DNA from 4 places in the Neobacillus sp. KR4-4 genome. Region 2 is predicted to be linked to each of the others. Evidence: riboswitches for the same ligand, from Rfam matches in the RefSeq annotation. Region 2 holds a riboswitch; each other region holds the start of a gene.
The links. A riboswitch is a leader RNA that binds a small molecule or an ion and turns the genes downstream of it on or off. The one in region 2 is predicted to bind S-adenosylmethionine.
Positions count from the first base shown of each region.

Region 1 (4,217 bases), on a different contig from region 2:
CTTGGTTGTTTCTACATGATTTAGTTCCCCTTCAAGTGCCGCCTGGATCATAGCACGGGTATAGGAAAGTTTCATCCGATTCCCCACCCCATATTCACCGCCGGTCCAGCCTGTATTCACAAGAAATACATTCGCATTGTGCTCAAGAATCTTTTCACCTAACATTTCGGCGTATCGAGTTGCAGGCAGCGGCAGGAATGGTGCACCAAAGCAGGTAGAGAAGGTAGCTTGTGGTGAGGTAATTCCACGCTCTGTTCCAGCTAGTTTTGAAGTATAACCACTTAAAAAATGATACATTGCTTGTTCCTTAGTGAGTTTTGAAATAGGAGGCAATACACCAAAAGCGTCAGCCGTCAAGAAAATGATAGTGTTTGGATGTCCAGCAATACTTGGTTGAACAATATTATCAATCGCATGAATTGGATAAGCAGCACGTGTATTTTCTGTTAATGTGCCATCATCATAATCAGGGATTCTGGATTCTTGATTCAAGGTAACATTTTCTAATACCGTTCCAAAGCGGATCGCATCAAAAATTTGCGGCTCTTTCTCACGAGAAAGATTAATACATTTTGCATAGCAGCCTCCCTCGATATTGAAGACACCGTTAGATGACCAGCCGTGCTCATCATCACCAATTAATCGACGATTTGGATCCGCGGATAAAGTGGTTTTTCCAGTACCAGATAAGCCGAAAAATAATGCAACATCGCCTTCAAGACCAACATTGGCAGAACAATGCATGGAAAAAATATTATTTTCCGGAAGCAGATAGTTCATGACTGAGAAAATAGATTTCTTCATTTCGCCTGCATATTCTGTTCCACCGATTAGAACAATTCTTTTCTCAAATGATACAATAATAAAGGCCTCCGAATTTGTACCATCAATTGCCGGATTTGCCTTGAAATTAGGGACAGAAATAACAGTGAAACCAGCATCATGTTCAAGGAGCTCTTCTTCTGTCGGGCGAATAAATAACTGGTGTACAAATAAATTTTGCCATGCTAATTCATTGATAACCCTGATAGGTAAACGCGATTTTTTATCTGCACCAGCAAAGCCTTTAAAAACAAAGATTTCATCTTTCTGTTGTAAATAATTAATGACCTTTTGATAAAGCTTTGTGAAAACCTGCTCTGATATTGGTTGATTGGTCGTGCCCCATTCAATTTTATTTTTCGTTGAATCTTCTACAACAATGAATTTATCTTGTGGAGATCGGCCAGTATATTTACCAGTAGCGACACTAATTGCCCCAGTTGAAGTTAGTCCCCCTTCATGACGGGTTAAGACTTTTTCAACTAACTGTGGAACAGATAATTGTACATGAACATGACTTTCATTCAACAATTGATTTAATTCATTAGGAGTATCAACAGAATTCATTTAATGAGACCTTCCTTTGTCTAGGTTTTATGTTGTTAATAATACAAAAAGTATAACACATTAGTTGAATTAATGTATCCTATTAATCTGAATTTATATATTTTAAAACTTTAAATGAAGATATAAAAAATTTTTATAAAAGGTTCATGACTTACACCGTATTTTTCCCATTTTATGAGGAAGATATTTCTAAAAAATACATTGACATTGTTACCCAGTATGATATTATTCTAAGTTGAACGGATACTCTCTTATCCTGAGCTGGTGGAGGGACAGGCCCAATGAAACCCAGCAACCTGCAGTATGAAAAGATGAACCACATTAAAAGGTCCTTTTCAAATGCGAAGGTGCTAATCTGACGCAAGGCTAATGCCTTGAACGATAAGAGCGAAAGGCCCGAAAACAACCTTTCCTCTATGGTAAGGTTTTTTGTTTTTTTATAAGTCCTTTTATGAAATGAGTCTCTAATAAAAATCCTTTGTTTATTACATACTAAGGGAATGAGTACCGTATCAAATTCTCGAGGTTTAAGAAGTATACCTGTAACCTTCGAAAAAAATCCTCGTGATCTCATAATAAAGGAGGAATTCAGATGTCAAGAAACGCGCGTTTGTTCACTTCTGAATCAGTTACTGAGGGTCATCCAGATAAAATCTGTGACCAAATTTCTGATTCCATTTTAGATGCTATTTTAGCAAAGGATGCTAATGCTCGTGTTGCGGCTGAAACTTCAGTAACAACTGGATTAGTGTTAGTTGCAGGGGAAATCACAACATCTACATATGTGGATATTCCAAAAATCGTTCGTGAAACGATTAAAGGGATAGGATATGATCGTGCGAAATATGGATTTGACTCCGAGACATGTGCCGTTTTAACATCTATTGATGAACAGTCTCCAGACATTGCAATGGGTGTTGACCAAGCATTGGAGGCTCGTGAAGGCCAAATGTCTGATGAGCAAATTGAAGCAATTGGAGCAGGGGATCAAGGGTTAATGTTTGGTTTTGCATGTAATGAAACGAAAGAGCTTATGCCGCTTCCCATCTCACTTGCACACAAGCTTGCTCGTAAATTAACAGAAGTGCGGAAAGACAATGTTCTTGAATACCTTCGACCAGACGGAAAAACCCAGGTAACGGTGGAATATGATGAGAATGATAAGCCGGTACGGATTGATACCATTGTTATTTCTACTCAACATAACCCAGAAGTAACGTTAGAGCAGATACAACGTAACTTAAAAGAATATGTCATCAACCCTGTTGTACCGAAAGAACTTATCGATGAGAAGACAAAGTATTTTATTAATCCAACTGGCCGTTTCGTCATTGGCGGACCACAAGGGGATGCAGGCTTAACCGGCCGTAAAATTATAGTTGATACGTATGGCGGATATGCTCGTCATGGCGGCGGTGCTTTCTCAGGTAAGGATCCGACAAAAGTGGACCGTTCCGCTGCATATGCCGCACGTTATGTTGCTAAAAACATCGTCGCTGCTGGTCTTGCTGAAAAATGTGAAGTTCAACTGGCCTATGCGATTGGTGTAGCACGACCGGTTTCCATCGCTGTGGATACGTTTGGTACTGGTAAAGTAAACGAAGATATTCTAGTGAACCTAGTGAGTGAAAACTTTGACCTACGTCCTGCTGGAATCATCAACATGCTGGACCTACGTCGTCCAATCTACAAACAAACAGCAGCCTATGGTCACTTTGGCCGGACAGATGTTGACCTGCCTTGGGAGCGTACGGATAAAGTAGAGGCATTACGAGCGCAAGCAAATATTTAAATAGAAGGCTGTGTTATAGGTTAATATTGATTGGAGTGGAAGGCACGAAGACTCCTGCGGGAGTACGAGGCAGGGGAGACCCCGCAGGAGCAAAGCGACGAGGAGGCTCCACGGCTCGCCCGCGGAAAGCGAAGTGCCTGGAACGGAAATCAACAGACAAGTTTAACACAGCAAAATATAAAGAGGGGGGTTACATATGACATGTAACTCCCGTTTTTATTTGTACGTCTAATTACCTGTACATTTAATCGGTATTTGCCTAAAATGAAATGTTTATACAGGTCAAAAGAAGTGAAAAATGGGGATAGTAAATTTACCTATTGTTCACAGTGCATTTTTTCAAAAAAAAGTGGTAGTATTAGAGAGTATGTTTTTTGGATTAAATCCTTTATTTAGGGATATTTAGAAGAGGTGAGGTACATAATGTGTGGCTTTATAGGTTGTGTACACGATACAACACAAAACTATAGTGAAGTACAAAAACAACAATTTAAAAATATGAACGATATTATCACTCATCGTGGTCCAGATGATGATGGTTTTTATTATGATGATCATATTCAATTTGGATTCCGACGTTTAAGTATCATTGATATTGAGAGCGGTCATCAACCGTTAACCTATGAAAATGAACGCTACTGGATTATCTTTAACGGTGAAGTTTATAACTATGTTGAGCTGCGTGAAGAACTATTAGCTGAGGGTTTAACGTTTGCAACAAGTTCTGATACGGAGGTTATTATTGCTCTTTACAGCCATTTAAAGGAAAAGGCCGTTGAAAAACTGCGTGGAATGTTCTCTTTCGTTATCTGGGATAAACAAGAGCAAAGTCTTTATGGGGCACGCGATCCTTTTGGAATTAAACCGTTCTTTTATTTTGAAGATGGTGACCGAACATTTTTTGCGTCTGAGAAAAAGAGTATTTTGTTGGGTCTTGAAAATGATGTGCTCAATTATGATTCTTTGCAGCATTATTTAACCTATCAATTTGTTCCTGAACCAAACACTTTATCTGATGGAATTAAGAAGTTAGAAC
Region 1 is NZ_JBHHJU010000025.1:29,150-33,366, forward strand. Features, by position in the region: gene pckA (phosphoenolpyruvate carboxykinase (ATP)) at 1-1,389, opposite strand, end outside; SAM riboswitch class I at 1,638-1,777, shown strand; gene metK (methionine adenosyltransferase) at 1,982-3,181, shown strand; gene ACE198_RS21100 (hypothetical protein) at 3,208-3,381, shown strand; gene asnB (asparagine synthase (glutamine-hydrolyzing)) at 3,605-4,217, shown strand, end outside.
Region 1: linked by a shared signal. The riboswitch ahead of metK (methionine adenosyltransferase) and the one ahead of ACE198_RS20295 (homoserine dehydrogenase) in region 2 are both predicted to bind S-adenosylmethionine.

Region 2 (4,217 bases):
CAGGATTTTGCCGATCTTATCAAGATTCAATCCGAGTGCTTCCCACCTCCTTTTCCATCAGAATTATGGTGGAATAAAGAGCAACTAACCAATCATGTGGACCTGTTTCCAGAAGGTGCATTATGTATTGAGGTTGATGGTGAATTAGCCGGTTCGTTAACCGCCTTAATTATCGATTTTGATCCCAGCGATAAAAACCATACGTGGGAAGAAATCACTGACCATGGATACATCCGAAACCATAATCCAAGGGGGAATACCTTGTACATCGTTGATATCAGTGTCCGACCCAGGTACCGTAAACTAGGGCTAGGAAAATTGATGATGCATGCTATGTACCATGTTGTTATTGAGAGAGGTTTAGAGCGCTTACTAGGCGGGGGTAGAATGCCAGGTTTTTATAGAGTAGCTGATAACATGACACCGGAGCAATATTTAGCATCAATTATAACGGGAGAATTAAAGGATCCTGTCATTACATTTTTGCTGCGCTGCGGCCGTGTCCCGGTAGGAATTATTGAAAACTATCTAGAGGATGAGGAATCCTGTAACAATGCTGTATTAATGGAATGGAAAAATCCTTTTAAATAATTGGGGGGGATATTTATGGATTATATTAGAATCACAAGTATAGATGATCCGAATTTTAGAAAACTGCATAACTTAATGGGAGAAATTTTCCCGCCAGAAGAAGTCCTGGCATATGAGCTATGGAAAGAGCCATTAGAAGATCCGAGTATTCGGGTATTCGTGGCAGTCGATGGCGATAAAGTCTTAGGTGCAACTGAATACCGTTATTATCCTGATTGGAATATTGCCATGACAGATTTTACGATTATAGGTAAACCTGGCCTAAGCCTTGGTCGATTTTTAGCTCAAAACCGGTTAAAGGATTTACAACAATTAGCAAATAAAAATGGAAAAGAGCTTTACGGAATGTTTGCAGAAATATACGATCCTTACAGAGTTGAACATCACGAATTTGGCGGCGTAAAGGTTATGGACCCTTATGTGCGACGTGAAGTGCTTTCCCATTTGGGTTACAAGCGGTTAGATTTCTCATATGTTCATCCATCCTGGGAAAATAATGGGGAAGCCGTAACTGGGCTAGATTTATGTTTCATGCCATTAGACGATGAGCTTAAATCTCTCCCAACTAATCTTGTAAAGGATTTCCTAACAACCTATTACTCCATACTTTCAAACAAACCGAAGGAATGGTTAGAAATGATAGACCATCTGGGAGACAAGGGAGAAGTACCCCTGTTACCTTTGTAGAAGGCTGTGTTAAGGGTAATGTTGATTTTTTCACTCTGTTGATTGGAGTTGGAAGGCACGAAGACTCCTGCGGGAGTACGGGGCAGGGGAGACCCCGCAGGAGCAAAGCGACGAGGAGGCTCCCCGTCACGCCCGCGGAAAGCGCAGTGCCTGGAACGGAAATCAACAGACAAGTTTTAAACGCAGCCTTGTAAAAAAAAGAAATTTCAAATAATATTGACATCTACAAAGGATTCAACTAGAATTCTCTTTATAACTTGGAAATTTAATCAAACAATTACATAAAACTCTTATCCAGAGCGGCGGAGGGACTAGGCCCGATGAAGCCCGGCAACCATCAAGGTAAATCTTGAAAAGGTGCTAATTCCTGCAGGTTATTTGCCTGACAGATAAGAGGAGGAAACTAACCCTCTTCTTATGAAGAGGGTTTTTTTCTATTTAGCCATGTCTATTATAAATGAAGGGTGGATCAATATGTCTGTGATAAAAGTAGCGATTCTAGGTTTCGGAACAGTCGGGGAAGGTGTTTATAGAACGATTCAATCCCATGCAGAAGAACTTGAGGGAGTATTAGGAAAAAGGGTCGAAGTCGCAGCTGTACTAATTAGAAATAAGCATAAAAAGAGAAATATTAATGAAGATGTATTAGTCACTGCAGATTTCAATGAAATTTTAAGTCTACCTCAACTTGATGTTATTGTCGAAGCAATCGTCAATAAAGAACCCACTTTTACATTTTTAAAACAAGCGATTCAAAAAGGATGTCACATAATTACAGCTAATAAAGAAATGTTTGCACACCACGGGAATGACCTGCTCGAGTTAGCAAAGCATCATAATGTTTCAGTAGGTTACGAAGCGACAGTTGCGGGTGGTATACCTGTTATTCAAACCTTAAGGCAGCTATTAAACGTAAACCGTGTTCATCACGTGCAAGGCATACTAAATGGAACATCGAATTTCATCTTAACGGAAATGCGTGAGAAGAAGCAGTCCTTTGCTGACGCTCTAAGTTTAGCACAAGCAAAGGGGTTTGCTGAAGCAGACCCAACCAATGATGTCGAAGGCTTTGATGCTTTTTATAAAACAATGATTCTAAGCAGAATTGCATTTGGTGAGGAACCAAATTGGGAGGATGTAGAACGAGAAGGGATTACTTCAATTACAAGTGAATTAATCGAGGCAGCTGAAAGACTTGGACTTAGGTTTAAACTTATTGCAAGTATAAGTAAGAAAGGTGATCAAATTAAGGCCGCTGTTAGACCAGTCCTTGTTGGAAAGTCTCATCCTTTTTATTCTATTGAAGGGGTAGAAAATGCCGTTAATGTTTACACGGATCTTGTTGGTAGTATTACATTACAAGGACCAGGTGCCGGCATGTTTCCAACAGCAAGTGCAGCAATCGAAGATTTAGTTTATGTCTGTCAAAATAAGCGGATAAATAAGTATTTCACAAAGACGCCAGCATTTCATTTAGGAGATAAAAAAGAGCATGCAGACGAATTATGGATAATTCAAGGTCTCACAAAGGATTTTAAAAACCCATTGATCACATGGATTACTCAAACTAATGAGGAGACAGCAATTATCCGGACAAATACGGAGTTAATTAAACAGTTAATGAGTGAACAGAACATAAAATGTTGCTTTCAAATTTTAGGGGAGTATGAAATAGAAAGCAATGATAAAGAAGTATCATTAGCCGCCATATAGTTTGAATGAAATCATAAGCAATTATTCCGTAAAAAGAGCGCATAAGCTCTTTTTTTTGTGAATTTCTATGCTCCTAATTGGAGGGAATCGACAAATAGCAAAAAAATATATACAAAGCAACCTATAAATGGGGATAAGTCTAGTCAAAATCATATGGTATACATATTGTGTAAAAGCAAAACCCAAATGGACTAGTTACTTATAAAAGTAAATTGAAGAGGTGCGTCATGTTATGGAATAGCCTAAATGGTCGTTTATTAACGAATCTGAAAAATACATTTACCTATGAGTTTTGGGTATTACCCGAAAATGTTCATCATATCGATAAGCAATCTCGGGAAAAGTCAGTGGATGGTACAGGAACGAATTATGTGATTGGGCCAGGACAAGGGATGACCGATAATGATGCGGGAGTTAGTGTTTCAATTGGACTAAATGGAATAACGATTTATGAACATACGAATGAGAATATATATGCGGTGTTAGTCCATGAAGCCAGTATTAATGATCTAATTCACATTGCGGTTGTCTATGATGAAAGAGAGCCGCAGCTATTTATTAATGGGAAGTTTGTAAAAAAAGGTGATAGAAGCCCTAAAGACTTTGTCTACCCATCTGGGATGATTGGCGGACTGCCAGGTCTGTTCTTTAATGGTGATATTAACGAAATCAGACTGTGGGATCATTGCAGGACAGAACAAAATCTTAATAATTTTATGAATAAAAAGCTTACAGGAAACGAAAAAGGGCTATATGGTGTTTGGCCAATTCCAACTGTAAATAAACAAGAACCACAGAAAGTAAATCCAAAAACCAAAAAGTCCTCAAATAACAAGGACACAAGCACCAAAGAGAAACTTACTAAAGAAATCCCAGTAAATAATAGCCAAGATATTGAAGTAAGTATAATTATTCCTTCCCTAAATAAATATCCACTAAATCTCCTGACTCTTTTCTCACTAGAATATCAAACGTTCAATCCTTCAAAAATGGAAGTTATTTTTATAGATGATGCTTCAACTGACCAAACGGAAGAAAAGCTAAAAGGCTATAAGCCTCCCTATCATTTCAAATATGTACGAAATGAAAAGAATCTAGGAAGAGCAAGCGTACGAAATTTGGGCATTCGTACAGCAAGAGGGAGCACTCTTATTTTTCTTGATGCAGAAATGATAACAGAACCTGATTTTGTTGAAAAACATCATAAGTTCCATCAATCAAAAAAT
Region 2 is NZ_JBHHJU010000023.1:57,155-61,371, forward strand. Features, by position in the region: gene ACE198_RS20280 (GNAT family N-acetyltransferase) at 1-591, shown strand, start outside; gene ACE198_RS20285 (GNAT family N-acetyltransferase) at 607-1,278, shown strand; gene ACE198_RS20290 (hypothetical protein) at 1,327-1,458, shown strand; SAM riboswitch class I at 1,566-1,674, shown strand; gene ACE198_RS20295 (homoserine dehydrogenase) at 1,753-2,991, shown strand; gene ACE198_RS20300 (glycosyltransferase) at 3,219-4,217, shown strand, end outside.

Region 3 (4,217 bases), on a different contig from region 2:
TACTGCGTTTGCACAGCATGAACTAGGAGATATCGTTTTTGTTGAGCTTCCAGAAGTGGGCGATGAAGTAACTGCCGACGAACCATTTGGTAGCGTAGAGTCTGTAAAAACTGTATCTGAGCTTTATGCACCTGTCAGCGGTAAAGTCGTGGAAGTGAATGAAGATTTAAGCGACAGCCCTGAATTTGTTAACGAATCACCATACGAAAAGGCATGGATGATTGTGATTGAACTATCTGACAGCAGCGAACTTGATAAGCTTATGACTGCTGAACAATATGAAGAAATGATCAAAGAAGACTAAAAAATAGGAAAAGGCACCTTGTCAAGGTGCTTTTTCTCTTAAATTCCCACTTTTTCTTCTACTATTTTTGGGAAACCTATAATAAATATATTGAAGAGGGTGGGAGCGTGGCATTAAAGCAGCAAAGGATAGACGTAACCGATCGGGTTATTGGCAAAATGAAAAATGGAGAAATGGAATTGTTTCTTGATAATACGCCAATTGGAAAAATGAAATTGACAGATCACATGCAGGTGGAATTAGAGCATCATTTTGAAGTGGAACAGCAGAAGATTTATCAACACCTGACGACAACTGAAGGGTCGGATGCTAAGTATACTGATTGTGATGAGGGCGGCTGGTGCTAGCTGAGTAACTTGGGTCTATAGTCACAAGCCTATTTTTTCAAAAGACAATAATGATATGGTTAACATAGTCAGAAGAAGGCACACGTAATCAATATTTTAGAATATGTTAACATAAAACAACTTCTAATACAGGTGATGGATGATGAATGATTCGTATGTTGACAAAGTTCTTATTGTCGAAGGAAAGTCGGATAAAAATAAGGTAAAAAAAATCGTGAAGGAACCAGTTGAAATCATTTGTACAAATGGGACCATCAGTATTACAAAATTAGATGAATTGATTGATTTCCTTGAAGATAAGGATGTCTATATTCTTGTCGATGCTGACTTCTCCGGTGAGAAACTTCGCAAGCAATTAAAACGCGAGTTACCCCAAGCCGAACATTTATATATCGACCGAATGTATCGTGAGGTAGCGACCGCACCAGTTCACCACTTAGCCACCGTACTATTAGGTGCAAATATTGATGTGCATACTGAATTTTTAGAAATGGGTTAAACGATAAATGAACGAATGGAATCGAATAGAATTATCTTCCTTTATTGAAGGGAAGGCAACTGGATTAGTGTATTTCTATACACCAATGTGCGGGACCTGTCAGGTAGCTTCAAAAATGCTCCAGGTCATCGAGGAACTAGTAAAGGTAGATATGGGTAAAATGAACCTAAACTTCTATCCAGACCTTGCTAGGGAATATGAAATTGAAAGTGTTCCTTGCTTGTTATTGGTCGAGGCTGGAGAAGTAAAAGAAACACTCTACGCCTTCCACTCCGTACCTTTTTTACTTGATAAAATAAAACAACAGATATTATAAGAGCAGATGTACATGTGCATCTGTTTTTTTTATGAATCCCAACCTTACGGACAAACCTCGTTGAAAAACCATGAAAATTCCGATATCCGACATATTTCTCAGGAAATTCTCTCGCCACTGCCCTGCTAAGTAGATAATTGTCGACCAATTTAAAGAGGATTTCTGGCCTATGTCTTGTATAGTAAATATAAGAGCATAGACCGGAGTGATGGAAGATGATAGAGGTATTGAAAACCTTTCAATTAGCAATCAAGCAGCAAGGGCATTTACTGCCATTACTTGAGCATATCCATACAAGAGTGAATTTAATTTGTGAACAAAATACCTATCAAATCTTCATGAAGGATAGGGAAATCTTCATCCTCCATGATAGCAAAGAGACTCAAACAATACCTGAGATTCGTGGGGATCTTTATGCGATGAGACAGCTGCTTACAGGGGAGGAAAGGTTGCGGACTCTTGAACGAAACGGTCAATTAAGTATTTCTGCTCCTATCCGCACAACCTTATTACTAGAGTCTATCTTCTATTTAACTAAAACGCAGGAACATATCGCGAAAATTACAAATTTTTAATCAAACCTATTGACTCGGAATTAAAATTTAGATAACATTATAATATAGAATATTTAGCTAATTATTACAATTTCATCAATACATTCTTATCGAGAGCGGCGGAGGGATTGGCCCTTTGATGCCCAGCAACCGGTTTACTACACATAATAACACGGTGCTAAATCCAGCAGAGCAATCAGCTCTGGAAGATGAGAAGTGTGAAGCCCCTCTTCTCTGAAGCAGGGGTTTTTGTATGGTGAGTTATCAAAAAAAGGAGGAAGCAAGATGAGTGAAAATCAAAAGAAATATCGTTTTGAAACATTAAGTGTCCATGGCGGCTTAACTCCAGATCCGGTAACAGGGGCCCGCGCTGTTCCGATTTACCAAAACAATGCATATCAATTTAAGAATACTGAGCATGCTGCAAACTTATTTAGCTTAGCAGAATCTGGATACATATACACACGAATACACAACCCAACGACCACTGTATTTGAAGAAAGAGTCGCTTTATTAGAAGGCGGTGTTGGTGCCTTAGCAGTGGCGAGCGGAATGGCCGCCATTACTCTTGCCATTTTAAATATTGCTGAGGCTGGCGATGAAATTGTTTCGGCTTCCAATCTCTATGGAGGCACCTATAATTTATTTGCAGTGACCCTTCCGAAATATGGAATTAACGTGAAATTTGTAGATCCAGAAAATCCAGAAAACTTCCGCCAAGCGATCACTGCCAAAACAAAAGCAGTCTTTGCGGAAACAATTGGTAATCCAAGCCTGCGCATCCTCGATATTGAAAAAGTGGCTGAAATTGCCCATGAAGCAGGTGTACCACTAATCGTTGACAATACTTTTGCCACTCCATACCTTTGCCGCCCAATTGAACATGGAGCAGATATTGTCATTCATTCCGCTACTAAGTGGTTATTAGGGAACGGAACGACAACGGGCGGAATTATTGTTGATGGCGGTAAATTCGATTGGAATTCTCCAAGATTCCCAGGCTTTACAACACCAGATGCAAGCTACCATGATTTGGTTTATGCAGAAGCCTTAGGCGCGGTGGCTTATATTATCAAAGCACGTGTCCAATTGCTTCGTGATCTAGGGCCGGCATTAAGTCCGCAAAATTCCTTCCAGTTTGTCCTTGGACTTGAAACTCTGCATGTCCGGATGAAGGAGCATGTCGCAAATACTAAAGAAGTCGTCGATTACTTAACTAACCATCCTGCCGTAGAATGGGTTTCCTATCCTGGTCATCCATCCCATCCTGATTATGAACTAGCTAAAAAGTATCTACCAAAAGGTGCCGGTTCGATGGTGGTATTCGGAATTAAAGGCGGAAAAGAAGCAGGGGCTAAATTAATTGATTCCATCACACTTTGGGCACATGTGGCCAATGTTGGTGATGCAAAAAGTTTAATTATTCATCCGGCCAGCACCACTCACCAGCAATTAGATGCCCAAGGCCTGATCGCTGCAGGTGTAACAGAGGATTTAATTCGCCTATCCATCGGGATCGAGAATGTAGAAGATCTGATTGAAGACCTAGAGTCGGCTATTGTTTCGGCAACTGGTTTAACTTCATTAAACATTAATGCCTAAACTTATTTTATTGAATAAGAAACTATTTCATTGACACCCCTTTTTATCCGTGATACGATACTTTTGTAATATAGTTACTTAAACAAATTCACGTTTGAATTAAATATAGGAATTGATACTCTTATCAAGAGAGGTGGAGGGATGTGCCCGATGAAGCCCGGCAACCGTCAATATTTATTATTGAAATGGTGCCAATTCACACAAAGCGTTTGCTTTGGAAGATGGGAGAAAGGATTATTATTTATGATGCCTTTCTGCCTGCGCAGAAAGGCTTTTTATTTTGATAACATAGAATCTTTTCGTAAAAAAAGTCAAACCCTATATTAGATTAAACGGTATATTACAAAAAAAATCTTTCAGAATTTTAAGGTAAATTGGATAAAAAGCAGGTGATACAATGATTTCTATAAAAAGTGTTCAGAAAATTTTTCCCTCCAAGCAGGGTCAGCTTAGAGCCGTTGATGATGTAAACCTAGAAATTCAAGATGGTGAAATTTTCGGGGTAATTGGATACAGTGGTGCTGGTAAAAGTACATTGATTAGAATGTTAAATGGTTTGGAACTGCCGACCAGTGGGACCGTAACCGTTGCTGGC
Region 3 is NZ_JBHHJU010000006.1:32,884-37,100, reverse strand. Features, by position in the region: gene gcvH (glycine cleavage system protein GcvH) at 1-304, shown strand, start outside; gene ACE198_RS08290 (YusG family protein) at 412-651, shown strand; gene ACE198_RS08285 (toprim domain-containing protein) at 794-1,150, shown strand; gene ACE198_RS08280 (thioredoxin family protein) at 1,158-1,466, shown strand; gene ACE198_RS08275 (hypothetical protein) at 1,682-2,041, shown strand; SAM riboswitch class I at 2,125-2,236, shown strand; gene ACE198_RS08270 (O-acetylhomoserine aminocarboxypropyltransferase/cysteine synthase family protein) at 2,306-3,622, shown strand; SAM riboswitch class I at 3,741-3,850, shown strand; gene ACE198_RS08265 (methionine ABC transporter ATP-binding protein) at 4,020-4,217, shown strand, end outside.
Region 3: linked by a shared signal. The riboswitch ahead of ACE198_RS08270 (O-acetylhomoserine aminocarboxypropyltransferase/cysteine synthase family protein) and the one ahead of ACE198_RS20295 (homoserine dehydrogenase) in region 2 are both predicted to bind S-adenosylmethionine.

Region 4 (4,217 bases), on a different contig from region 2:
TCTTAATACTAGCCATGCATCTTGAACGCCTAAGATGGCCCCAAATCCATTCTGTAAAAAGCCTAATCTTTTCGCCAGGTCTGCGTCATTGACGACGGCAAGGCCAGCAACAACATCACTATGGCCAGATAAAAATTTCGTCGCGCTGTGCAGGACAACATCGGCACCTAGCTCTAATGGTTTTTGATGTGAAGGGGTAAGGAACGTGTTATCAACGAATGTTAATGCACCCGTCTCCTTTGCAAGGTTGCTTATTGCTCGTATGTCAGTTACTTTCATTAATGGATTTGATGGTGTTTCTACATAAAACGCTTTTGTATTCGGCTGAATAGCTTCTTTTACTTCCTCTAAATTTGTCATATCAACAAAGGTATGGTCAATTCCGAGTCGGGTGAGAACTTGCGTGACCATCCGAAATGTCCCACCATACACATCCTCTGTGATAACAATATGATCACCTGCAGAAAGCAAGAGGAATGCTGTTGAAATGGCCGCCATCCCAGATGAAAAGGCAAATCCTTTAATTCCACCTTCGAGTTCTGCAATCACATCTTCAAGTGCTTCTCTTGTCGGATTTAAACTGCGGCCATAATCATACTTGCCAAACTGATCGAAGTCCGATTGGTGGAAGGTTGATGCATGTTGGATCGGTACACTAACCGCTCCAGTTACTGGATCAATTTTGTGCTTATTATGAAGGAGTCTGGTTTCAAAGGTATATTGATCGTGTGACATTAGGCAATCACTCCTTCTTGAACATGGATAAATGCTTTTTCTAAATCTTCTATTATGTCCTGTGAATCCTCAAGTCCTACAGAAAAACGTAATAACCGATTACAAACGCCTGCTTGAATTCGAACTTCTTCTGGAATATCCGCATGTGTTTGTGTTGCCGGATAGGTAATAAAGCTTTCTGTCCCACCTAAACTTTCCGCAAAACTAATAAGCTTTAAACCTTGTAAAAATGGATTAACCCAAGTTTCGTCTTTGATCCTAAAGGAAACCATTCCACCTCGGCCAGGGTAAAGGACATCTGTTACCGCATCATGCTCCGAAAGAAATTCGACGATGTTTTTTGCATTTTTTTCATGTCGTTCCAACCGAAGGGACAATGTTTTCATTCCGCGCATTAATAACCAAGAATCAAAGGGACTTAGTACCGCTCCAGCACCGTTATGGTGGAAGGCCAATGCTTCACAAAGTTCTTTCCCAGTTGCAACAACAAGGCCGGCAAGGACGTCATTATGTCCACCTAAGTATTTCGTTGCACTGTGGATAACAATATCCGCACCAAGTGTAATCGGCTGCTGCAGGAGTGGAGTATAGAAAGTGTTATCCACGATTAATAATAATCCGTGCTGCTTTGCAATTTTTGAAACGGCCGCAATATCAGATTCCTGCATGAGCGGATTAGTTGGTGTTTCTAAGAAAATAGCTTTTGTTTGCGGGGTAATTTTCTTTTCAATCTCGTCCGGACAACAGGTATTCACATATTGAGTCGTTAAGCCCCATTTTTTATATCCCTGTTCTAATAGGCGGTAGGTACCTCCATATAAATCTTCACTGACAATCCATTCATCACCAGATTCAAATAATGCAAGGATCAGTTGAATGGCAGCCATACCAGAACTGCATGCATATCCTTGATCCGCATTCTCTAAATCAGCAATTGTTTTCTCAAGGAGCTGGCGTGTTGGATTTCCTGTTCGCGTATAGTCAAAGCCAGTTGATTGGCCAATACCCTCATGGCGGAAGGCCGTTGAAAAGTATACAGGTGGGTTAACCGTTCCAGTAGTTGTTTCACTTCGGTTACCTATTTGGGCAAGTTTCGTATCGATTTTGTACATGATGGACACTCCTTAGTAATAAAAAATGAATATAATTTTTCACATTAACGCGATTGAGTAATAAAGCTTTTTGATAAATAAAAAAAGTCTTCTTATAAGAAGAAGACTTTTGTATGCACAACGCACTGTCATTCTTCTTATCTAGCAAATTAATAAATTTGCAGGACTTAGCACCTTTTCAATGAGAATAAACATTGAAGGTTGCTGAGGTGTCACAGGGCCCTTCCCTCAACCTCTCTTGATAAGAAAACAATTATTTAGATTATTTATAAAATTTACTACAAAATTCTTGTTATGTCAATTTGTTTTTAAAGTAAATCATATTAATGAGGAAACTAGAAGGAAATTCTTTATGAAAAAATATATAAATAGTTAAAAGAAAACTTGTTGACAGAGTTAGTTTATGGATTTATGATAAGTTTATAAAATGTTCTTAATAAAGAACTAATATAGGTATTATGTAGTGTTAATTTATTAGTCGAGATACATAAAGTTGATAAAATTATACCATACTTTCGGGAAATTTAATTAAAGGAAATTTCTTTTAGTTTACTATGAGATCGACGTTCTATTTAGTGAACTAATATTTTGATTAAAAGATTGTAATACTGTTGAAATGTATGGCAGGAGGTAAAGATGAGCGCTATAGCCGGAATATATCATTTAAACGATGAACCAATCAATCTAGAGCACGGAAACCGGATGATGAAAGAATTAGAAAAATATCCGGCGGATGATATTCAAACTTGGCATAGCGACAAAGTCTTCCTTGGTTGCCATGCTCAATGGATTACACCGGAGTCTGTAGGTGAGAAACTTCCTTATTATGATCACCTGAGGAAGCTAGCTATTACGGCTGATGCGATTATTGATAATCGAGATGAATTGTTTGAGAGATTACAAGTTGATAAAAGGAAAAGAAAAGATATTACTGATAGTGAACTAATCTTACTTTCTTATCATAAATGGGGAGAAGAGTCTCCGAAATATTTAGTAGGTGATTTTGCATTTATGATTTGGGATGAGAGGAAACGAAAACTTTTTGGGGCGAGGGATTTCTCTGGAGTTCGAACCCTATACTTTTTACGCAATCGACAAAAATTTGCATTTTGTACTGTCATACACCCTTTATGTTCATTACCTTTTATTGAAAAGGTAATGAACGAACAATGGCTCGCACAATTTCTGGCCATATCCGGACCTGTAGGTGAAGTAGATACATCTCTTACCCCATATAAAGAAATAGAACAATTACCTCCCTCACATTGCATTACTATAGTTGGAGATAAGATAAATATTAAAAGATATTGTAAATTAACATTGAGTGAACCACTAAAACTAAAGTCAAACGGAGAGTATATAGAAGCTTTTCAAGAGGTATTTCAAAAAGCTGTAAAATCATGTTTGCGAACTTACCTTGGGGTTGGATCACAATTGAGTGGAGGGTTAGATTCTGGTTCGGTTGTTAGCTTTGCTAAAAAAATTTTAGGAAGGGAAAAGCTAATACATACTTTCAGTTATATCCCAGCCAAGGATTTTATAGATTATACACATAAGTATTTAATGCCTGACGAAAGACCATTAATTCAGTCAACCGTAAATTACGTAGGTGGAATCAAGGATCACTATTTAGATTTTGAAGGCAAAAATTCTTATTCTGATATCGATGACTTTATAGATATTTTAGAGATGCCATATAAATTCTTTCATAATTCATTTTGGAGAAAAGGAATGTATGAGAAGGCCCAAGAGGAAGGGATAGGAGTATTGTTAATTGGAGGGAGAGGTAACTTAAGCATATCTTGGGGACCTGCCTTAGAATATTACGCTAGCCTTTTAAAGAAAATGAAGTGGATTCGTCTTATCCATGAACTAAACCAATATAGTAAAAAAACGGGAGGACCAAGGTTAAGAAGGCTTCCTGAGTTAACCAGAATAGCTTTTCCGATTATTGATCGAGTCTTTCCAGAAGAGACAATAAATACAGAACCCCAAATAATAAACAAAGTGTTTGCACTCCGAACGAACGTTTATAAAATACTTAAAGACTATGGTATTGATCAAACAGGATGGTTCTCCACAAAAAATGTGTACGAACAAAGAGTTAGACACTTTGGAGATGTTTTTCATTGGAATTCGACTAATACACTATCTGCTAAATTATCTTTACGTTATGCAGTACAGGAACGGGATCCCACTAATGATTTAAGAGTAGTCCGTTTTTGTTTATCCGTACCAGAGGAACAATTTGTTCAGAATGGTTTAGATCGAGCTCTTGTCAGAAATTCCACAGAGAATTATTTACCTGATAATGTTAGGCTAAATCAAAGTATACGAGGTGTACAGGGGGCAGATTGGGTTCATCGGATG
Region 4 is NZ_JBHHJU010000030.1:31,668-35,884, forward strand. Features, by position in the region: gene metC (cystathionine beta-lyase) at 1-735, opposite strand, end outside; gene ACE198_RS23300 (methionine biosynthesis PLP-dependent protein) at 735-1,847, opposite strand; SAM riboswitch class I at 1,982-2,095, opposite strand; gene ACE198_RS23305 (lasso peptide isopeptide bond-forming cyclase) at 2,484-4,217, shown strand, end outside.
Region 4: linked by a shared signal. The riboswitch ahead of ACE198_RS23300 (methionine biosynthesis PLP-dependent protein) and the one ahead of ACE198_RS20295 (homoserine dehydrogenase) in region 2 are both predicted to bind S-adenosylmethionine.